4 regions of the Turicibacter sp. St.80E1 genome follow, and region 4 is predicted to be linked to each of the others. Evidence: a T-box and tRNA genes for the amino acid it is inferred to sense, from the RefSeq annotation. Region 4 holds a T-box; the other regions hold tRNA genes.
What was found. A T-box is a leader RNA that pairs with one kind of tRNA and senses whether it is charged. The one in region 4 lies ahead of thrS (threonine--tRNA ligase), so its partner is inferred to be a tRNA-Thr.
Positions count from the first base shown of each region.

Region 1: it encodes a tRNA-Thr, which carries the amino acid that the T-box ahead of thrS (threonine--tRNA ligase) is inferred to sense. The anticodon was not compared.
Region 2: it encodes a tRNA-Thr, which carries the amino acid that the T-box ahead of thrS (threonine--tRNA ligase) is inferred to sense. The anticodon was not compared.
Region 3: it encodes a tRNA-Thr, which carries the amino acid that the T-box ahead of thrS (threonine--tRNA ligase) is inferred to sense. The anticodon was not compared.

Region 1 is NZ_AP039386.1:2,309,006-2,314,368, reverse strand. Features, by position in the region: rRNA gene AC6I0I_RS11190 (23S ribosomal RNA) at 1-306, shown strand, start outside; rRNA gene rrf (5S ribosomal RNA) at 480-588, shown strand; tRNA gene AC6I0I_RS11180 (tRNA-Asn) at 601-677, shown strand; tRNA gene AC6I0I_RS11175 (tRNA-Glu) at 687-763, shown strand; tRNA gene AC6I0I_RS11170 (tRNA-Val) at 778-853, shown strand; tRNA gene AC6I0I_RS11165 (tRNA-Thr) at 860-935, shown strand; tRNA gene AC6I0I_RS11160 (tRNA-Trp) at 944-1,017, shown strand; tRNA gene AC6I0I_RS11155 (tRNA-His) at 1,020-1,095, shown strand; tRNA gene AC6I0I_RS11150 (tRNA-Cys) at 1,111-1,184, shown strand; tRNA gene AC6I0I_RS11145 (tRNA-Leu) at 1,200-1,288, shown strand; tRNA gene AC6I0I_RS11140 (tRNA-Thr) at 1,301-1,376, shown strand; tRNA gene AC6I0I_RS11135 (tRNA-Tyr) at 1,393-1,477, shown strand; tRNA gene AC6I0I_RS11130 (tRNA-Gln) at 1,486-1,560, shown strand; tRNA gene AC6I0I_RS11125 (tRNA-Lys) at 1,566-1,641, shown strand; tRNA gene AC6I0I_RS11120 (tRNA-Leu) at 1,683-1,771, shown strand; tRNA gene AC6I0I_RS11115 (tRNA-Arg) at 1,780-1,856, shown strand; tRNA gene AC6I0I_RS11110 (tRNA-Pro) at 1,864-1,940, shown strand; tRNA gene AC6I0I_RS11105 (tRNA-Ala) at 1,961-2,036, shown strand; rRNA gene AC6I0I_RS11100 (23S ribosomal RNA) at 2,081-4,974, shown strand; rRNA gene rrf (5S ribosomal RNA) at 5,148-5,256, shown strand.
Region 2 is NZ_AP039386.1:2,337,357-2,342,719, reverse strand. Features, by position in the region: rRNA gene AC6I0I_RS11355 (23S ribosomal RNA) at 1-2,017, shown strand, start outside; rRNA gene rrf (5S ribosomal RNA) at 2,191-2,299, shown strand; tRNA gene AC6I0I_RS11345 (tRNA-Asn) at 2,312-2,388, shown strand; tRNA gene AC6I0I_RS11340 (tRNA-Glu) at 2,398-2,474, shown strand; tRNA gene AC6I0I_RS11335 (tRNA-Val) at 2,489-2,564, shown strand; tRNA gene AC6I0I_RS11330 (tRNA-Thr) at 2,571-2,646, shown strand; tRNA gene AC6I0I_RS11325 (tRNA-Tyr) at 2,663-2,747, shown strand; tRNA gene AC6I0I_RS11320 (tRNA-Gln) at 2,756-2,830, shown strand; tRNA gene AC6I0I_RS11315 (tRNA-Lys) at 2,836-2,911, shown strand; tRNA gene AC6I0I_RS11310 (tRNA-Leu) at 2,953-3,041, shown strand; tRNA gene AC6I0I_RS11305 (tRNA-Arg) at 3,050-3,126, shown strand; tRNA gene AC6I0I_RS11300 (tRNA-Pro) at 3,134-3,210, shown strand; tRNA gene AC6I0I_RS11295 (tRNA-Ala) at 3,231-3,306, shown strand; rRNA gene AC6I0I_RS11290 (23S ribosomal RNA) at 3,351-5,363, shown strand, end outside.
Region 3 is NZ_AP039386.1:307,649-313,011, reverse strand. Features, by position in the region: gene AC6I0I_RS01530 (ISL3 family transposase) at 1-476, shown strand, start outside; tRNA gene AC6I0I_RS01525 (tRNA-Leu) at 649-732, opposite strand; tRNA gene AC6I0I_RS01520 (tRNA-Lys) at 741-816, opposite strand; tRNA gene AC6I0I_RS01515 (tRNA-Val) at 822-897, opposite strand; tRNA gene AC6I0I_RS01510 (tRNA-Phe) at 902-977, opposite strand; tRNA gene AC6I0I_RS01505 (tRNA-Asp) at 996-1,071, opposite strand; tRNA gene AC6I0I_RS01500 (tRNA-Met) at 1,075-1,150, opposite strand; tRNA gene AC6I0I_RS01495 (tRNA-Ser) at 1,170-1,262, opposite strand; tRNA gene AC6I0I_RS01490 (tRNA-Ile) at 1,280-1,356, opposite strand; tRNA gene AC6I0I_RS01485 (tRNA-Met) at 1,368-1,444, opposite strand; tRNA gene AC6I0I_RS01480 (tRNA-Ala) at 1,472-1,547, opposite strand; tRNA gene AC6I0I_RS01475 (tRNA-Pro) at 1,568-1,644, opposite strand; tRNA gene AC6I0I_RS01470 (tRNA-Arg) at 1,652-1,728, opposite strand; tRNA gene AC6I0I_RS01465 (tRNA-Leu) at 1,737-1,825, opposite strand; tRNA gene AC6I0I_RS01460 (tRNA-Lys) at 1,860-1,935, opposite strand; tRNA gene AC6I0I_RS01455 (tRNA-Gln) at 1,941-2,015, opposite strand; tRNA gene AC6I0I_RS01450 (tRNA-Tyr) at 2,024-2,108, opposite strand; tRNA gene AC6I0I_RS01445 (tRNA-Thr) at 2,125-2,200, opposite strand; tRNA gene AC6I0I_RS01440 (tRNA-Val) at 2,207-2,282, opposite strand; tRNA gene AC6I0I_RS01435 (tRNA-Glu) at 2,297-2,373, opposite strand; tRNA gene AC6I0I_RS01430 (tRNA-Asn) at 2,383-2,459, opposite strand; rRNA gene rrf (5S ribosomal RNA) at 2,472-2,580, opposite strand; rRNA gene AC6I0I_RS01420 (23S ribosomal RNA) at 2,754-5,363, opposite strand, start outside.
Region 4 is NZ_AP039386.1:660,265-665,627, forward strand. Features, by position in the region: gene AC6I0I_RS03055 (replication initiation and membrane attachment family protein) at 440-1,810, shown strand; gene dnaI (primosomal protein DnaI) at 1,816-2,724, shown strand; T-box leader at 2,800-3,011, shown strand; gene thrS (threonine--tRNA ligase) at 3,091-5,028, shown strand; gene AC6I0I_RS03070 (YiiX/YebB-like N1pC/P60 family cysteine hydrolase) at 5,266-5,363, shown strand, end outside.

The sequences.
Region 1 (5,363 bases), 720 kb from region 4:
GTCGTGAGACAGTTCGGTCCCTATCCGTCGTGGGCGTAGGAAATTTGAGAGGAGCTGTCCTTAGTACGAGAGGACCGGGATGGACACACCGCTGGTGTACCAGTTGTTCTGCCAGGAGCATAGCTGGGTAGCTACGTGTGGAAGGGATAAACGCTGAAAGCATCTAAGCGTGAAGCCCCCCTCAAGATGAGATTTCCCATTCGAAAGAAGTAAGATCCCTTGAAGACGACGAGGTAGATAGGTCAGGAGTGGAAGTTTGGTGACAGATGAAGCGGACTGATACTAATCGATCGAGGACTTAACTAAATAGGAAAGGCAAAAACGAGCGGTTATCACAGGCAGAAAGTGAAAAGAACTGAGGAATCACGAAGGTGATGAACAGTTATTGAACTTTACCACTGTGATGCGAGAGTTGCCGGACAAGAAGAAGTAAGCAGAAGATATCTAGTTTTGTGAGATTGATGAAATCTGACAGAAGGTCTAGTGATAAGGGCAAGGAGGGCACACCTGTTCCCATACCGAACACAGAAGTTAAGCTCCTTAGCGCCGAGGGTAGTACGCAAGTGCGAGAGTAGGACGTCGCTAGGCCATAAATAAAAAGCCTCAATAGCTCAGTTGGTTAGAGCACTTGACTGTTAATCAAGGGGTCCTAGGTTCGAGTCCTAGTTGGGGCGCCATTAAAAAATGGCCCGTTGGTGAAGCGGTTTAACACACATGCCTTTCACGCATGCATACACGGGTTCGAATCCCGTACGGGTCACCATTAAAGATAAAAGTGGAGGATTAGCTCAGCTGGGAGAGCATCTGCCTTACAAGCAGAGGGTCGGCGGTTCGAGCCCGTCATCCTCCACCATAAAGAGCCGGAATAGCTCAATTGGTAGAGCAACTGACTTGTAATCAGTAGGTTGCGGGTTCAAGTCCTGCTTCCGGCACCATTATAAATAGGGGTGTAGTTTAACGGTAGAACAGCGGTCTCCAAAACCGTTAGTGTGGGTTCGATTCCTGTCACCCCTGCCATGGCGATTGTGGCGAAGTGGTTAACGCATCGGATTGTGGCTCCGACATTCGTGGGTTCGATTCCCATCAGTCGCCCCATATCTTATATGATTAGGCGCCATAGCCAAGTGGTAAGGCGTGGGACTGCAACTCCCTGATCATCGGTTCAAATCCGATTGGCGCCTCCAATTAGATAGTAATGTGCCTGGGTGGCGGAACTGGTAGACGCACAGGACTTAAAATCCTGCGGGTGGTGACACCCGTGCCGGTTCGATTCCGGCCCTAGGCACCAATTTAATAAAGAGCCGGAATAGCTCAATTGGTAGAGCAACTGACTTGTAATCAGTAGGTTGCGGGTTCAAGTCCTGCTTCCGGCACCATATAATAAAAGAATACGGTGGGGTAGCGAAGTGGCTAAACGCGGCGGACTGTAAATCCGCTCTCTGAGAGTTCGGCGGTTCGAATCCGTCCCCCACCACCACTTAAGAATGGGCTATAGCCAAGCGGTAAGGCAACGGACTTTGACTCCGTCATGCGCTGGTTCGAATCCAGCTAGCCCAGCCAATGATGTCCTGCTAGCTCAGTTGGTAGAGCATCTGACTTTTAATCAGAGGGTCAGAGGTTCGAGTCCTCTGCAGGACACCATTTTTTTAACTGAAAAAGAGTACATAAAGCATAGATAAAAAGCCTGGGTGGCGGAACTGGTAGACGCACAGGACTTAAAATCCTGCGGGTGGTGACACCCGTGCCGGTTCGATTCCGGCCCTAGGCACCAACTAAATAGCGCCCATAGCTCAATTGGATAGAGCGTTTGACTACGGATCAAAAGGTTAGGGGTTCGACTCCTCTTGGGCGCGCCATAAAAAACGGGAAGTGGCTCAGCTTGGTAGAGCACCTGGTTTGGGACCAGGGGGTCGCAGGTTCGAATCCTGTCTTCCCGACCATTAAAAAAGAAAAAGAGAATGGGGACTTAGCTCAGCTGGGAGAGCGCCTGCCTTGCACGCAGGAGGTCAGGGGTTCGATCCCCCTAGTCTCCACCAAAAAGAATTGATCTTTGAAAACTAGATATCTTCTGAAGAAGAAAAGTTAAGTAATAAAGGGCGCACGGAGGATGCCTAGGCACTAGGAGTCGAAGAAGGACGCGACAAACGGCGAAACGCCTCGGGGAGCTGTAAGTAAGCAAAGAGCCGGGGATATCCGAATGGGGAAACCCGCTAGTGGTCATACGCTAGCACCGTATGGTGAATCAATAGCCATAGAGGAGACAGACCCAGGGAACTGAAACATCTAAGTACCTGGAGGAAAAGAAAGAAACATCGATTCCCCAAGTAGCGGCGAGCGAACAGGGAGGAGCCCAAACCGGAGTAATCCGGGGTAGAAGGACCTTCAGAAATGACTGAACATGATAGCCGAATGGTCTGGGAAGGCCAACCGGAGAGGGTGAGAGTCCCGTAGGTGAAATTGTGTGAAGCAGGGAAGGGATCCTGAGTACGGCGGGACACGAGAAATCCCGTCGGAAGCAACGAGGACCATCTCGTAAGGCTAAATACTACCTAGTGACCGATAGTGAACCAGTACCGTGAGGGAAAGGTGAAAAGAACCCCGGAAGGGGAGTGAAAGAGAACCTGAAACCGTGTGCCTACAACTAGTCAGAGCCCGTTAAAGGGTGATGGCGTGCCTTTTGTAGAATGAACCGGCGAGTTACGATATCGTGCAAGGTTAAGTTGAAGAGACGGAGCCGAAGCGAAAGCGAGTCTGAATAGGGCGAGGAGTACGATGTTGTAGACCCGAAACCGTGTGAGCTAGCCATGAGCAGGCTGAAGGTCAGGTAACACTGACTGGAGGGCCGAACCAGGGCACGTTGAAAAGTGCTTGGATGACTTGTGGCTAGGGGTGAAATTCCAATCGAACACGGATATAGCTGGTTCTCTCCGAAATAGCTTTAGGGCTAGCCTCGATAAGAGTCTACTGGAGGTAGAGCACTGAATGGGTGATGGCCCCACCTCGGGGTACTGATCTCAATCAAACTCCGAATGCCAGATAGATATAATCGGGAGTCAGACTGTGGGTGATAAGGTCCATGGTCAAAAGGGAAAGAGCCCAGACCGCCAGCTAAGGCCCCCAAGTGTCCGTTAAGTGGAAAAGGATGTGGAGATGCACAGACAACTAGGAGGTTGGCTTAGAAGCAGCCATCCTTTAAAGAGTGCGTAATAGCTCACTAGTCGAGTGACTCTGCGCCGAAAATGTACCGGGGCTAAACGGACCGCCGAAGCTGCGGATTGACACGAAGTGTCAGTGGTAGGAGAGCGTTCTAACAGCGGAGAAGCAGTACCGGAAGGAGCTGTGGAGCGGTTAGAAGTGAGAATGCCGGTGTGAGTAGCGAAAGATAGGTGAGAATCCTATCCATCGAAAGCCTAAGGTTTCCAGGGGAAGGCTCGTCCGCCCTGGGTAAGTCGGGACCTAAGGTGAGGCCGAAAGGCGTAGCCGATGGACAACAGGTAGAGATTCCTGTACCACTTAATAAACTGAAGGAGTGACGGAGAAGGCTAAGTTGAGCGTGTGAATGGATTCACGTGTAAGCAGTGAGGTGGTCATGTAGGCAAATCCGCATGGCGAAACATTGAGCTGTGATGCCGAAAGCCCGCAAGGGTGAAGTCAGCTGATGTCACGCTTCCAAGAAAAGCTTCTAGGGATAATTTATTAGGTGCCCGTACCGATAACCGACACAGGTAGGCGAGGAGAGAATCCTAAGATGAGCGAGAGAACTCTTGTTAAGGAACTCGGCAAAATGACCCCGTAACTTCGGGAGAAGGGGTGCTTGTGAAAGCAAGCCGCAGTGAAAAGGCCCAGGCGACTGTTTATCAAAAACACAGGTCTCTGCTAAACCGCAAGGTGATGTATAGGGGCTGACGCCTGCCCGGTGCTGGAAGGTTAAGAGGAGAGGTTAGCGCAAGCGAAGCTTTGAATTGAAGCCCCAGTAAACGGCGGCCGTAACTATAACGGTCCTAAGGTAGCGAAATTCCTTGTCGGGTAAGTTCCGACCCGCACGAAAGGCGTAACGATCTGGGCGCTGTCTCAACAAGAGACTCGGTGAAATCATAGTACCTGTGAAGATGCAGGTTACCCGCGACAGGACGGAAAGACCCCGTGGAGCTTTACTGTAGCTTGATATTGAGCACTGGTGACACATGTACAGGATAGGTAGGAGACGAAGAGACCAGGACGCCAGTCTTGGAGGAGTCGCTGTTGGGATACTACCCTTGTGTTACTGGGGTTCTAACCCGTGGCCATGAGCTGGTCAGGGGACAGTGTCAGGTGGGCAGTTTGACTGGGGCGGTCGCCTCCCAAAGAGTAACGGAGGCGCCCAAAGGTTCCCTCAGAATGGTTGGAAATCATTCGAAGAGTGTAAAGGCAGAAGGGAGCTTGACTGCGAGACCAACAAGTCGAGCAGGGACGAAAGTCGGGCTTAGTGATCCGGCGGTACCGAATGGAAGGGCCGTCGCTCAACGGATAAAAGCTACCCCGGGGATAACAGGCTGATCTCCCCCAAGAGTTCACATCGACGGGGAGGTTTGGCACCTCGATGTCGGCTCATCGCATCCTGGGGCTGTAGTCGGTCCCAAGGGTTGGGCTGTTCGCCCATTAAAGCGGTACGCGAGCTGGGTTCAGAACGTCGTGAGACAGTTCGGTCCCTATCCGTCGTGGGCGTAGGAAATTTGAGAGGAGCTGTCCTTAGTACGAGAGGACCGGGATGGACACACCGCTGGTGTACCAGTTGTTCTGCCAGGAGCATAGCTGGGTAGCTACGTGTGGAAGGGATAAACGCTGAAAGCATCTAAGCGTGAAGCCCCCCTCAAGATGAGATTTCCCATTCGAAAGAAGTAAGATCCCTTGAAGACGACGAGGTAGATAGGTCAGGAGTGGAAGTTTGGTGACAGATGAAGCGGACTGATACTAATCGATCGAGGACTTAACTAAATAGGAAAGGCAAAAACGAGCGGTTATCACAGGCAGAAAGTGAAAAGAACTGAGGAATCACGAAGGTGATGAACAGTTATTGAACTTTACCACTGTGATGCGAGAGTTGCCGGACAAGAAGAAGTAAGCAGAAGATATCTAGTTTTGTGAGATTGATGAAATCTGACAGAAGGTCTAGTGATAAGGGCAAGGAGGGCACACCTGTTCCCATACCGAACACAGAAGTTAAGCTCCTTAGCGCCGAGGGTAGTACGCAAGTGCGAGAGTAGGACGTCGCTAGGCCATAAATAAAGAAAAGTACAAGTGAGCGATTATCTTCGAATAAAACTTAGCGAACACAGAAATGGCTGAAAGCCATGAGAGCGTGCGTAAGTTTATAGAGAAGATGC
Region 2 (5,363 bases), 690 kb from region 4:
GAGTCTACTGGAGGTAGAGCACTGAATGGGTGATGGCCCCACCTCGGGGTACTGATCTCAATCAAACTCCGAATGCCAGATAGATATGATCGGGAGTCAGACTGTGGGTGATAAGGTCCATGGTCAAAAGGGAAAGAGCCCAGACCGCCAGCTAAGGCCCCCAAGTGTCCGTTAAGTGGAAAAGGATGTGGAGATGCACAGACAACTAGGAGGTTGGCTTAGAAGCAGCCATCCTTTAAAGAGTGCGTAATAGCTCACTAGTCGAGTGACTCTGCGCCGAAAATGTACCGGGGCTAAACGGACCGCCGAAGCTGCGGATTGACACGAAGTGTCAGTGGTAGGAGAGCGTTCTAACAGCACAGAAGCAGTACCGGAAGGAGCTGTGGAGCGGTTAGAAGTGAGAATGCCGGTGTGAGTAGCGAAAGATAGGTGAGAATCCTATCCATCGAAAGCCTAAGGTTTCCAGGGGAAGGCTCGTCCGCCCTGGGTAAGTCGGGACCTAAGGTGAGGCCGAAAGGCGTAGCCGATGGACAACAGGTAGAGATTCCTGTACCACTTAATAAACTGAAGGAGTGACGGAGAAGGCTAAGTTGAGCGTGTGAATGGATTCACGTGTAAGCAGTGAGGTGGTCATGTAGGCAAATCCGCATGGCGAAACATTGAGCTGTGATGCCGAAAGCCCGCAAGGGTGAAGTCAGCTGATGTCACGCTTCCAAGAAAAGCTTCTAGGGATAATTTATTAGGTGCCCGTACCGATAACCGACACAGGTAGGCGAGGAGAGAATCCTAAGATGAGCGAGAGAACTCTTGTTAAGGAACTCGGCAAAATGACCCCGTAACTTCGGGAGAAGGGGTGCTTGTGAAAGCAAGCCGCAGTGAAAAGGCCCAGGCGACTGTTTATCAAAAACACAGGTCTCTGCTAAACCGCAAGGTGATGTATAGGGGCTGACGCCTGCCCGGTGCTGGAAGGTTAAGAGGAGAGGTTAGCGCAAGCGAAGCTTTGAATTGAAGCCCCAGTAAACGGCGGCCGTAACTATAACGGTCCTAAGGTAGCGAAATTCCTTGTCGGGTAAGTTCCGACCCGCACGAAAGGCGTAACGATCTGGGCGCTGTCTCAACAAGAGACTCGGTGAAATCATAGTACCTGTGAAGATGCAGGTTACCCGCGACAGGACGGAAAGACCCCGTGGAGCTTTACTGTAGCTTGATATTGAGCACTGGTGACACATGTACAGGATAGGTAGGAGACGAAGAGACCAGGACGCCAGTCTTGGAGGAGTCGCTGTTGGGATACTACCCTTGTGTTACTGGGGTTCTAACCCGTGGCCATGAGCTGGTCAGGGGACAGTGTCAGGTGGGCAGTTTGACTGGGGCGGTCGCCTCCCAAAGAGTAACGGAGGCGCCCAAAGGTTCCCTCAGAATGGTTGGAAATCATTCGAAGAGTGTAAAGGCAGAAGGGAGCTTGACTGCGAGACCTACAAGTCGAGCAGGGACGAAAGTCGGGCTTAGTGATCCGGCGGTACCGAATGGAAGGGCCGTCGCTCAACGGATAAAAGCTACCCCGGGGATAACAGGCTGATCTCCCCCAAGAGTTCACATCGACGGGGAGGTTTGGCACCTCGATGTCGGCTCATCGCATCCTGGGGCTGTAGTCGGTCCCAAGGGTTGGGCTGTTCGCCCATTAAAGCGGTACGCGAGCTGGGTTCAGAACGTCGTGAGACAGTTCGGTCCCTATCCGTCGTGGGCGTAGGAAATTTGAGAGGAGCTGTCCTTAGTACGAGAGGACCGGGATGGACACACCGCTGGTGTACCAGTTGTTCTGCCAGGAGCATAGCTGGGTAGCTACGTGTGGAAGGGATAAACGCTGAAAGCATCTAAGCGTGAAGCCCCCCTCAAGATGAGATTTCCCATTCGAAAGAAGTAAGATCCCTTGAAGACGACGAGGTAGATAGGTCAGGAGTGGAAGTTTGGTGACAGATGAAGCGGACTGATACTAATCGATCGAGGACTTAACTAAATAGGAAAGGCAAAAACGAGCGGTTATCACAGGCAGAAAGTGAAAAGAACTGAGGAATCACGAAGGTGATGAACAGTTATTGAACTTTACCACTGTGATGCGAGAGTTGCCGGACAAGAAGAAGTAAGCAGAAGATATCTAGTTTTGTGAGATTGATAAGATCTGACAGAAGGTCTAGTGATAAGGGCAAGGAGGGCACACCTGTTCCCATACCGAACACAGAAGTTAAGCTCCTTAGCGCCGAGGGTAGTACGCAAGTGCGAGAGTAGGACGTCGCTAGGCCATAAATAAAAAGCCTCAATAGCTCAGTTGGTTAGAGCACTTGACTGTTAATCAAGGGGTCCTAGGTTCGAGTCCTAGTTGGGGCGCCATTAAAAAATGGCCCGTTGGTGAAGCGGTTTAACACACATGCCTTTCACGCATGCATACACGGGTTCGAATCCCGTACGGGTCACCATTAAAAATAAAAGTGGAGGATTAGCTCAGCTGGGAGAGCATCTGCCTTACAAGCAGAGGGTCGGCGGTTCGAGCCCGTCATCCTCCACCATAAAGAGCCGGAATAGCTCAATTGGTAGAGCAACTGACTTGTAATCAGTAGGTTGCGGGTTCAAGTCCTGCTTCCGGCACCATATAATAAAAGAATACGGTGGGGTAGCGAAGTGGCTAAACGCGGCGGACTGTAAATCCGCTCTCTGAGAGTTCGGCGGTTCGAATCCGTCCCCCACCACCACTTAAGAATGGGCTATAGCCAAGCGGTAAGGCAACGGACTTTGACTCCGTCATGCGCTGGTTCGAATCCAGCTAGCCCAGCCAATGATGTCCTGCTAGCTCAGTTGGTAGAGCATCTGACTTTTAATCAGAGGGTCAGAGGTTCGAGTCCTCTGCAGGACACCATTTTTTTAACTGAAAAAGAACACATAAAGCATAGATAAAAAGCCTGGGTGGCGGAACTGGTAGACGCACAGGACTTAAAATCCTGCGGGTGGTGACACCCGTGCCGGTTCGATTCCGGCCCTAGGCACCAACTAAATAGCGCCCATAGCTCAATTGGATAGAGCGTTTGACTACGGATCAAAAGGTTAGGGGTTCGACTCCTCTTGGGCGCGCCATAAAAAACGGGAAGTGGCTCAGCTTGGTAGAGCACCTGGTTTGGGACCAGGGGGTCGCAGGTTCGAATCCTGTCTTCCCGACCATTAAAAAATAAAAAGAGAATGGGGACTTAGCTCAGCTGGGAGAGCGCCTGCCTTGCACGCAGGAGGTCAGGGGTTCGATCCCCCTAGTCTCCACCAAAAAGAATTGATCTTTGAAAACTAGATATCTTCTGAAGAAGAAAAGTTAAGTAATAAAGGGCGCACGGAGGATGCCTAGGCACTAGGAGTCGAAGAAGGACGCGACAAACGGCGAAACGCCTCGGGGAGCTGTAAGTAAGCAAAGAGCCGGGGATATCCGAATGGGGAAACCCGCTAGTGGTCATACGCTAGCACCGTATGGTGAATCAATAGCCATAGAGGAGACAGACCCAGGGAACTGAAACATCTAAGTACCTGGAGGAAAAGAAAGAAACATCGATTCCCCAAGTAGCGGCGAGCGAACAGGGAGGAGCCCAAACCGGAGTAATCCGGGGTAGAAGGACCTTCAGAAATGACTGAACATGATAGCCGAATGGTCTGGGAAGGCCAACCGGAGAGGGTGAGAGTCCCGTAGGTGAAATTGTGTGAAGCAGGGAAGGGATCCTGAGTACGGCGGGACACGAGAAATCCCGTCGGAAGCAACGAGGACCATCTCGTAAGGCTAAATACTACCTAGTGACCGATAGTGAACCAGTACCGTGAGGGAAAGGTGAAAAGAACCCCGGAAGGGGAGTGAAAGAGAACCTGAAACCGTGTGCCTACAACTAGTCAGAGCCCGTTAAAGGGTGATGGCGTGCCTTTTGTAGAATGAACCGGCGAGTTACGATATCGTGCAAGGTTAAGTTGAAGAGACGGAGCCGAAGCGAAAGCGAGTCTGAATAGGGCGAGGAGTACGATGTTGTAGACCCGAAACCGTGTGAGCTAGCCATGAGCAGGCTGAAGGTCAGGTAACACTGACTGGAGGGCCGAACCAGGGCACGTTGAAAAGTGCTTGGATGACTTGTGGCTAGGGGTGAAATTCCAATCGAACACGGATATAGCTGGTTCTCTCCGAAATAGCTTTAGGGCTAGCCTCGATAAGAGTCTACTGGAGGTAGAGCACTGAATGGGTGATGGCCCCACCTCGGGGTACTGATCTCAATCAAACTCCGAATGCCAGATAGATATGATCGGGAGTCAGACTGTGGGTGATAAGGTCCATGGTCAAAAGGGAAAGAGCCCAGACCGCCAGCTAAGGCCCCCAAGTGTCCGTTAAGTGGAAAAGGATGTGGAGATGCACAGACAACTAGGAGGTTGGCTTAGAAGCAGCCATCCTTTAAAGAGTGCGTAATAGCTCACTAGTCGAGTGACTCTGCGCCGAAAATGTACCGGGGCTAAACGGACCGCCGAAGCTGCGGATTGACACGAAGTGTCAGTGGTAGGAGAGCGTTCTAACAGCACAGAAGCAGTACCGGAAGGAGCTGTGGAGCGGTTAGAAGTGAGAATGCCGGTGTGAGTAGCGAAAGATAGGTGAGAATCCTATCCATCGAAAGCCTAAGGTTTCCAGGGGAAGGCTCGTCCGCCCTGGGTAAGTCGGGACCTAAGGTGAGGCCGAAAGGCGTAGCCGATGGACAACAGGTAGAGATTCCTGTACCACTTAATAAACTGAAGGAGTGACGGAGAAGGCTAAGTTGAGCGTGTGAATGGATTCACGTGTAAGCAGTGAGGTGGTCATGTAGGCAAATCCGCATGGCGAAACATTGAGCTGTGATGCCGAAAGCCCGCAAGGGTGAAGTCAGCTGATGTCACGCTTCCAAGAAAAGCTTCTAGGGATAATTTATTAGGTGCCCGTACCGATAACCGACACAGGTAGGCGAGGAGAGAATCCTAAGATGAGCGAGAGAACTCTTGTTAAGGAACTCGGCAAAATGACCCCGTAACTTCGGGAGAAGGGGTGCTTGTGAAAGCAAGCCGCAGTGAAAAGGCCCAGGCGACTGTTTATCAAAAACACAGGTCTCTGCTAAACCGCAAGGTGATGTATAGGGGCTGACGCCTGCCCGGTGCTGGAAGGTTAAGAGGAGAGGTTAGCGCAAGCGAAGCTTTGAATTGAAGCCCCAGTAAACGGCGGCCGTAACTATAACGGTCCTAAGGTAGCGAAATTCCTTGTCGGGTAAGTTCCGACCCGCACGAAAGGCGTAACGATCTGGGCGCTGTCTCAACAAGAGACTCGGTGAAAT
Region 3 (5,363 bases), 350 kb from region 4:
ATAATAAATTCAAACATTATTGGCGACTTCTCTTAAAAGCCCAAGAAGATCTTAATGCCACTCATTACTTCTATTCCAACTGCTTCAAAAAGATGATCTCTCAACAAGAAATTATTGACTTTTTATTAGCCCTAGACCCTGAACTAAAGGAGACTTATGATTTCTACCAAACTGTCCAACAGGCTATTAAACTTCGTAACCTTGAAATATTTCATCATGCCATTCAACACCCCTCTGACCTGCTTTCACACGAAATGAAAACAGCTTTAAAAACACTCACTCATTATCAAGATTATGTCAAAAATACTATCGAAACTCCTTATACCAATGGAGTACTCGAAGGAATTAACAATAACATTAAAGTCATTAAACGTATTGCCTTCGGATACCGTAGTTTCTACCATTTCAAAGCAAGAATTTTGATTATTCATAAATACACTTTTGAACAAAAAAAGAAGAGGAACCAAGCCGTCTAAAGAATGGCCTAATTCCTCTTGATTACATGTATAGATTTTATTCACCCACACGATTTGACAAAGAGCCTAAAAAAAACTGGTTTATAACCAGTTTCTTTTATATGCAATGGTATTTATTCTCTAAAATAAAAAAAGATAATACTATAATAAAGATTACCTTATTTTACTATAATGGTGCGGGTGACAGGAGTTGAACCTGCACACCAAAGGTACTAGAGCCTAAATCTAGCGCGTCTGCCAATTCCGCCACACCCGCATTATGAATGGTGTCCTGCAGAGGACTCGAACCTCTGACCCTCTGATTAAAAGTCAGATGCTCTACCAACTGAGCTAGCAGGACTTTTATGGTGGAGGATGACGGGCTCGAACCGCCGACCCTCTGCTTGTAAGGCAGATGCTCTCCCAGCTGAGCTAATCCTCCATCATGGTGGCTTGGGACGGAATCGAACCGCCGACACAAGGATTTTCAGTCCTTTGCTCTACCGACTGAGCTACCAAGCCTTTTATTTATTATTTAAATGGCGGTCCAGACGGGAATCGAACCCGCGATCTCCTGCGTGACAGGCAGGCATGTTAACCGCTACACCACTGGACCTTTTGGTTGCGGGGACAGGACTTGAACCTGCGACCTTCGGGTTATGAGCCCGACGAGCTACCAACTGCTCCACCCCGCGATGTTTATTTATTTTAATATGGCGGAGGAAGAGGGATTCGAACCCCCGCGACGCTTTCACGCCCTGTCGGTTTTCAAGACCGATCCCTTCAGCCGGACTTGGGTATTCCTCCGAATAATGTATGAAAAGTGGTGGACCCTGTAGGACTCGAACCTACGACCGATCGGTTATGAGCCGATAGCTCTAACCAACTGAGCTAAGGGTCCGGTCCTATTTTTGGTAGCGGAGGAGGGACTCGAACCCCCAACCTCACGGGTATGAACCGTACGCTCTAGCCAGTTGAGCTACTCCGCCATGATACTAACATGATACTTATTTAATTGGTGGAGACTAGGGGGATCGAACCCCTGACCTCCTGCGTGCAAGGCAGGCGCTCTCCCAGCTGAGCTAAGTCCCCATTCTCTTTTTCTTTTTTAATGGTCGGGAAGACAGGATTCGAACCTGCGACCCCCTGGTCCCAAACCAGGTGCTCTACCAAGCTGAGCCACTTCCCGTTTTTTATGGCGCGCCCAAGAGGAGTCGAACCCCTAACCTTTTGATCCGTAGTCAAACGCTCTATCCAATTGAGCTATGGGCGCTATTTAGTTGGTGCCTAGGGCCGGAATCGAACCGGCACGGGTGTCACCACCCGCAGGATTTTAAGTCCTGTGCGTCTACCAGTTCCGCCACCCAGGCATATCGTTATTTCAGGCACGCGCCTTTTTCAAAATGGTGTCCTGCAGAGGACTCGAACCTCTGACCCTCTGATTAAAAGTCAGATGCTCTACCAACTGAGCTAGCAGGACATCATTGGCTGGGCTAGCTGGATTCGAACCAGCGCATGACGGAGTCAAAGTCCGTTGCCTTACCGCTTGGCTATAGCCCATTCTTAAGTGGTGGTGGGGGACGGATTCGAACCGCCGAACTCTCAGAGAGCGGATTTACAGTCCGCCGCGTTTAGCCACTTCGCTACCCCACCGTATTCTTTTGTTATATGGTGCCGGAAGCAGGACTTGAACCCGCAACCTACTGATTACAAGTCAGTTGCTCTACCAATTGAGCTATTCCGGCTATTTATGGTGGAGGATGACGGACTCGAACCGCCGACCCTCTGCTTGTAAGGCAGATGCTCTCCCAGCTGAGCTAATCCTCCGCTTTTATCTTTAATGGTGACCCGTACGGGATTCGAACCCGTGTATGCATGCGTGAAAGGCATGGGTGTTAAACCGCTTCACCAACGGGCCATTTTTTAATGGCGCCCCAACTAGGACTCGAACCTAGGACCCCTTGATTAACAGTCAAGTGCTCTAACCAACTGAGCTATTGAGGCTTTTTATTTATGGCCTAGCGACGTCCTACTCTCGCACTTGCGTACTACCCTCGGCGCTAAGGAGCTTAACTTCTGTGTTCGGTATGGGAACAGGTGTGCCCTCCTTGCCCTTATCACTAGACCTTCTGTCAGATCTTATCAATCTCACAAAACTAGATATCTTCTGCTTACTTCCTCTTGTCCGGCAACTCTCGCATCACAGTGGTAAAGTTCAATAACTGTTCATCACCTTCGTGATTCCTCAGTTCTTTTCACTTTCTGCCTGTGATAACCGCTCGTTTTTGCCTTTCCTATTTAGTTAAGTCCTCGATCGATTAGTATCAGTCCGCTTCATCTGTCACCAAACTTCCACTCCTGACCTATCTACCTCGTCGTCTTCAAGGGATCTTACTTCTTTCGAATGGGAAATCTCATCTTGAGGGGGGCTTCACGCTTAGATGCTTTCAGCGTTTATCCCTTCCACACGTAGCTACCCAGCTATGCTCCTGGCAGAACAACTGGTACACCAGCGGTGTGTCCATCCCGGTCCTCTCGTACTAAGGACAGCTCCTCTCAAATTTCCTACGCCCACGACGGATAGGGACCGAACTGTCTCACGACGTTCTGAACCCAGCTCGCGTACCGCTTTAATGGGCGAACAGCCCAACCCTTGGGACCGACTACAGCCCCAGGATGCGATGAGCCGACATCGAGGTGCCAAACCTCCCCGTCGATGTGAACTCTTGGGGGAGATCAGCCTGTTATCCCCGGGGTAGCTTTTATCCGTTGAGCGACGGCCCTTCCATTCGGTACCGCCGGATCACTAAGCCCGACTTTCGTCCCTGCTCGACTTGTAGGTCTCGCAGTCAAGCTCCCTTCTGCCTTTACACTCTTCGAATGATTTCCAACCATTCTGAGGGAACCTTTGGGCGCCTCCGTTACTCTTTGGGAGGCGACCGCCCCAGTCAAACTGCCCACCTGACACTGTCCCCTGACCAGCTCATGGCCACGGGTTAGAACCCCAGTAACACAAGGGTAGTATCCCAACAGCGACTCCTCCAAGACTGGCGTCCTGGTCTCTTCGTCTCCTACCTATCCTGTACATGTGTCACCAGTGCTCAATATCAAGCTACAGTAAAGCTCCACGGGGTCTTTCCGTCCTGTCGCGGGTAACCTGCATCTTCACAGGTACTATGATTTCACCGAGTCTCTTGTTGAGACAGCGCCCAGATCGTTACGCCTTTCGTGCGGGTCGGAACTTACCCGACAAGGAATTTCGCTACCTTAGGACCGTTATAGTTACGGCCGCCGTTTACTGGGGCTTCAATTCAAAGCTTCGCTTGCGCTAACCTCTCCTCTTAACCTTCCAGCACCGGGCAGGCGTCAGCCCCTATACATCACCTTGCGGTTTAGCAGAGACCTGTGTTTTTGATAAACAGTCGCCTGGGCCTTTTCACTGCGGCTTGCTTTCACAAGCACCCCTTCTCCCGAAGTTACGGGGTCATTTTGCCGAGTTCCTTAACAAGAGTTCTCTCGCTCATCTTAGGATTCTCTCCTCGCCTACCTGTGTCGGTTATCGGTACGGGCACCTAATAAATTATCCCTAGAAGCTTTTCTTGGAAGCGTGACATCAGCTGACTTCACCCTTGCGGGCTTTCGGCATCACAGCTCAATGTTTCGCCATGCGGATTTGCCTACATGACCACCTCACTGCTTACACGTGAATCCATTCACACGCTCAACTTAGCCTTCTCCGTCACTCCTTCAGTTTATTAAGTGGTACAGGAATCTCTACCTGTTGTCCATCGGCTACGCCTTTCGGCCTCACCTTAGGTCCCGACTTACCCAGGGCGGACGAGCCTTCCCCTGGAAACCTTAGGCTTTCGATGGATAGGATTCTCACCTATCTTTCGCTACTCACACCGGCATTCTCACTTCTAACCGCTCCACAGCTCCTTCCGGTACTGCTTCTCCGCTGTTAGAACGCTCTCCTACCACTGACACTTCGTGTCAATCCGCAGCTTCGGCGGTCCGTTTAGCCCCGGTACATTTTCGGCGCAGAGTCACTCGACTAGTGAGCTATTACGCACTCTTTAAAGGATGGCTGCTTCTAAGCCAACCTCCTAGTTGTCTGTGCATCTCCACATCCTTTTCCACTTAACGGACACTTGGGGGCCTTAGCTGGCGGTCTGGGCTCTTTCCCTTTTGACCATGGACCTTATCACCCACAGTCTGACTCCCGATCATATCTATCTGGCATTCGGAGTTTGATTGAGATCAGTACCCCGAGGTGGGGCCATCACCCATTCAGTGCTCTACCTCCAGTAGACTCTTATCGAGGCTAGCCCTAAAGCTATTTCGGAGAGAACCAGCTATATCCGTGTTCGATTGGAATTTCACCCCTAGCCACAAGTCATCCAAGCACTTTTCAACGTGCCCTGGTTCGGCCCTCCAGTCAGTGTTACCTGACCTTCAGCCTGCTCATGGCTAGCTCACACGGTTTCGGGTCTACAACATCGTACTCCTCGCCCTATTCAGACTCGCTTTCGCTTCGGCTCCGTCTCTTCAACTTAACCTTGCACGATATCGTAACTCGCCGGTTCATTCTACAAAAGGCACGCCATCACCCTTTAACGGGCTCTGACTAGTTGTAGGCACACGGTTTCAGGTTCTCTTTCACTCCCCTTCCGGGGTTCTTTTCACCTTTCCCTCACGGTACTGGTTCACTATCGGTCACTAGGTAGTATTTAGCCTTACGAGATGGTCCTCGTTGCTTCCGACGGGATTTCTCGTGTCCCGCCGTACTCAGGATCCCTTCCCTGCTTCACACAATTTCACCTACGGGACTCTCACCCCCTCCGGTTGGCCTTCCCAGACCATTCGGCTATCATGTTCAGTCATTTCTGAAGGTCCTTCTACCCCGGA
Region 4 (5,363 bases):
TTAATTTTTGGATGGTTGTGAGTCGTGATGGATTAAAGTGAGAGATAGAATGGAGAAATAATGATGAAGTGGGAGCCCCTCACAAAAAGGATGGTGCGGTTAATTTGGGTGTTTGATGGCGCTAGTTGAAGAGAGGTTCGTGGCTTTTTCGGTTGGAAAATTTAACGTGCTGATGCGCGATTTCGTTGTTTTAAAGAGGTCACACTCGGTGGCGTTTTTGAAAGTCAAATTTTTTCGCGCGACCACTTTTAGTCGCTATCACATTCTTAGATCGAACGTATTAAACGCCCTAGTTAGTGATGGTTTTCCTGATGTATGATGAGAAGCCCCCTTAGCGCAAGCACCCCTTTTTTTGTTGGCCTAAAAAGAGGTGCTATTATTTGAGGTGAGGGGGGGAAATTAAGAAGATATTTCTGTTTAGATAGAAGGAGTGTTTGCGGTGTCAACACAAGGTGTTAAACCAAATACGAAGTTTAAATTGTATGGGATACAGCGGGTAACGACGGAAGAGTTACAAATTTTAATTTTACTTTACCAACCCCTCATCGGTCCTGTGGCAACTAGTTTTTATTTAACTTTAAATACGTTAGCTACACGAGGACAAGGGGAGGAGTATGCCCACCATTTTTTATTACAGATGTTAAATATTTCGATGGATGATTTAATTGAGTTTAGGCATAAATTAGAAGCGGTCGGACTGATCCAGGTGTATTGTCATAAAGGAGATGGGACGCTCGCTTATTCTGTAAGGAAGCCGATGCAAGCGAAGGAATTTTTTAATGACGGGATCATTAATGTTTTTCTTAACTTAAAGGTGGGGCATCCTGAGTATCAACAATTAAAACGGCTCTTTGCCGAAGAAGTGCCTGAAATAGAAGGAGAAAATATCTCTAAGCCATTTAACGAGGTATTTGATACAACTATTTTAATGCGTTCGTCAGCTATGCTACAGGCGAGTCCGCTCCCTACCAATCAAACGGATAAAAAAGGGGTCACGCTAGAATTATCCTTTGATAAAGAGCTGTTATTTTCTTTGTTGCACCAATTTGGGATGGATGAGACAATGGTTTCTCAAAAGTTACTCGATCAAATTAATCGAATTGCATTTTTATATAAATTAGATGAGCACGAGTTGGCAAGACTTATTTTTGATGCTTTAGATACAGATGGCTTTGTTAACTTAGAGCTTTTTAGAAAACAGGCTAAACAGTATTTTCAGTTTTTAAATAAGGGGAAACCTGTAGAAGTTGTAGAGGTTCCTCAAGTGAATCCCGAAAATTTATCACACACCCCGGAACAAGAGCAATTGTCTAAGGAAAAGCAACTCTTGCTTGTTCTTTCTCAACATCCACTAGAATTTTTACGCTTTAAGCAACATCAGAAGGAACCCGTTCCAGCGGACCGCCAATTAGTTGAATGGTTAGTCGTTGATCAACAGATGGCTGCCGGGGTCGTCAATGTTTTAATTGACTATGTGCTAAATATTTCAGATGGTCGTTTGCCAAAACAACTCGTGGAAAAAATTGCAGGTGAGTGGCAACGTAAGGAAATTGACACGACGGAAAAGGCGATTGCTCAAGTTAAGGCAACGTTGAAGGCGAAACATAAAAGGGAACTTGAAAAAACTGTTCCGGCCGCGAATAAAGTTTATGCAAAACCAACGCGTGTCGTTAGAAAAGAGCAAGTTCCAGATTGGTTAAAAGAGCAGGGGGCCACTCAGGAAGACAAAAAATCATTGTCAGATGATGACCTTCAAAAAATTGAACGTATGAAAGAATTACAAAATCAACTTTTAAATAAGAAAGGGTGAGCAAGATGCAACGGATTGGGGAGTTAATGGCAAAACCTAAAAATGCTCAGGAGGCCTATCGTGAAATTATTGATGATCCATCGATTAAAGAAGCGTTAAGCCAGTATGGCGATGAAATTGAACTTTCATTAATTTCGAGTTATATTTCTGATTTAGATGAGTTTTTAAGAAATAAAGAGAAGTGTCAGGGATGTAAAGGGATTGATCACTGTTGCCAACCGGTAAAGGGGCATTATCCGATGTTAAAGCCGGTCCATAAACAGTTAAAGGTGTCATATACGCCGTGCCAATATGCTTTAAATCAACGTCATTTAGAAAATATTAAAAGTTTTCATATGCCATCAGACATTTTAAACGCTAATTTCGAAAGATTTATTATGGACCCTGAACGGGTGGAATTTTATGAAAAAGCGACGTTATTTATTAACGAATATATGTCGACCAAAAAGGGAAGAGGTCTTTATTTATATGGACCGTTTGGGACAGGAAAAACGTATATGTTAAGTGCAATAGCTAATATTTTATCGCAACGAGGAATTGTTTGTGGGCTCGTTTACTTTCCGGAACTTATTGCTGAAATTAAATCAGGCTTTAATAGTGAAACGAATGGTGCTTACGATAAGATTGAGCAACTCAAAGAGATTGAGATTCTCATGCTTGATGATATTGGAAGTGAGTCAATGACGAGTTGGATGAGGGATGAAGTCCTTGGACGCATTTTGAATTATCGCATGCATCAGGGGCTACCAACCTTCTTTAGTTCTAATCTAGACTACCAACAATTGCAGCATCACTATTCATATACGCAAAAAGGTGAAGTCGAAGAGATTAAAGGAGCACGTGTGTTAGAACGAATTAAGGCCTTAACCGTCCCCGTTAAAATTGCAGGAACAAACTATCGACAAAAACGATGAAATCATCAGATTTTTTCTTGATTTTAAAAAAATCATGCATTATAATATGACTCAGTGATATAATATAAATAAATATTAAAGGTTTTGAAAAGGATACGGTTTAATAAAAACGTCTTTTTAGAGAAGTGACTATTAGCTGAAAGGTTACTAAGAACGCTTATTAAATTACTCCCTTTGAACTGGACTTGAAAAAGATTCCCGTTTGCTGCGTTAAAGCGAAATTAAGTTGCTGATAAGAATTAACTTATCGGAATTAGGATGGTACCGCGATTTTAATCGTTCCTACTTGTAAAGATTAGGAGCGATTTTTTTTATTGTCAAAATAATCGCTCCCGTTATCAAAAGATACAAAAAGGAGGAAATATTATGATTAACATTACTTTCCCTGATGGAAATGTAAAACAATTTGATAAAGGAGTAACTGCTGAGGCGATTGCACAATCTATTTCACCAGGATTACGCAAACGATGCGTGGCTGCAAAGGTGAACGGACATTTATATGACTTCACTCGTCCGATTGAAACAGATGCCAAAATTGAATTAATTACAAATGATCGTCCGGAAGCATGGGAAATTATCAACCATTCAGCGGCGCATTTAATGGCGGCAGCTGTTAAACGTTTATATCCAGATGCAAAATTTGGGGTAGGTCCAGCGATTGAAGATGGGTTCTACTATGATATTGATACAGAAGCAAAAATCACAGAGGCGGATTTAGCGGCTATTGAAAAGATGATGCACAAAATTTCTTCTGAAGCCTTACCCATCGTTCGTCATGAATTAAGCCGTGAGGAAGCAAAAGCGTTATTTGCAAACGATGAATATAAATTAGAATTAATTGACGCTATTCCAGCTAACGAAGTGATTACTACTTATTCAGAAGGTGATTTCACTGACTTATGTAGTGGGGTTCACGTTGCAAATACAAAAGATATTAAATTCTTTAAATTATTAAATGTGGCTGGTGCTTATTGGCGTGGAGACAGCGATAATAAAATGTTAACACGTATTTATGGGGCAGCTGCGAATACAAAAGATCAATTAGCTGAACATTTACGTATTTTAGAAGAGCGTAAAGAGCGCGATCATAAAAAAATCGGACGTGAATTAGAATTATTTACATTCAGTCCATTAGTTGGACAGGGATTACCTATTTGGTTACCAAACGGAATGAAAGTTCGCCAACAAATTGAACGTTACATTATCGATTTAGAGGAAGAATACGGATATCAACACGTAGCGACACCGGTTCTTGGATCAGTTGATCTATATCGTACATCAGGACACTGGTCACACTATAAAGAAGATATGTTTGTTCCAATGGAGATGGATAATGAAGAACTTGTGTTACGTCCAATGTCTTGTCCGCATCATATGATGGTTTATAAAACAAAATTACGTTCATATCGTGATTTACCAATTCGCTATGCTGAGCAAGTTATTCAACACCGTTTTGAAGCTTCAGGTGCGTTAACAGGTCTTGAACGTGTTCGTGCGATGACATTAACAGATTCTCACTTATTTGTTCGTCCCGATCAAATTAAGGAAGAGTTCTCACGCTGCTTAGAGTTAATTCACCGAGTAATCAAAGATTTCGGAGTGGAAATTAACTATTATCGTCTGTCACTTCGTGACCCTCAAAATAAAGAAAAGTATTTTGATGATGATCAAATGTGGGAAACAGCAGAATCAATGTTACGTGAAACATTAGTTGAAAATAATATTCCGTTTATTGAAGCGGAAGGAGAAGCAGCCTTCTACGGTCCTAAATTAGATATTCAAATTAAAACAGCATTAGGACATGATATCACTATGTCAACTATTCAGTTAGACTTCTTATTACCAGAACGTTTTGATTTAACATACGTTTCTGAAACAGGAGAAAAAGTGCGTCCTGTCGTTATGCACCGTGGATTAATCGGAACATATGAACGTTTTATGGCCTACTTAATTGAAACTTATAAAGGGGCATTCCCATTATGGTTAGCACCAACACAAGTCACTGTGATTCCAGTAAATAACCAATATCATTTAGAGTATGCGCAAGAAGTAGCGAAAGAGTTACGTAAATATAAAGTTCGCTTCGAATTAGACGATCGTGAAGAAAAAATGGGATATAAAATCCGTGAATCACAAACTAAAAAGGTTCCAATGTCTATTGTTTTAGGAGATAAAGAGGTTGCGAATAAAGAAGTGACATTCCGCCGCTTTGGAGAACAAAAAACAACAACATTACCATTAAAAGAATTTATCCATTTCTTAGTAGATGAAATTGCAGAACGTAAAAATTATCTACCTGAATAATTGATCCATGTGATGAAATAAAAAAACACTTAAAGGCTTAATGGCGTTTAAGTGTTTTTTTGTCGTTGAAAGAGAAAGGGATTATTTGTCATAAATATTATTAAAAGCATAAATTCCATAAATGTATTTTTTTGTGGTATATTGACAGAAAAAAGTTTTTTTGTAAAATTGTAGAGGAATTGATCTGAAATTTTATAGGGGATTAATTTAATAACTATTAAGGAGATGAGAGTTTATATGAAAGTAACTAGCAAAGTTATTATTGGCCTATTTATGGCTACAAGTATGTCATTAGCAAATGCAGAGGGTGTTTTTGCAAAATCAGACTATGAGGT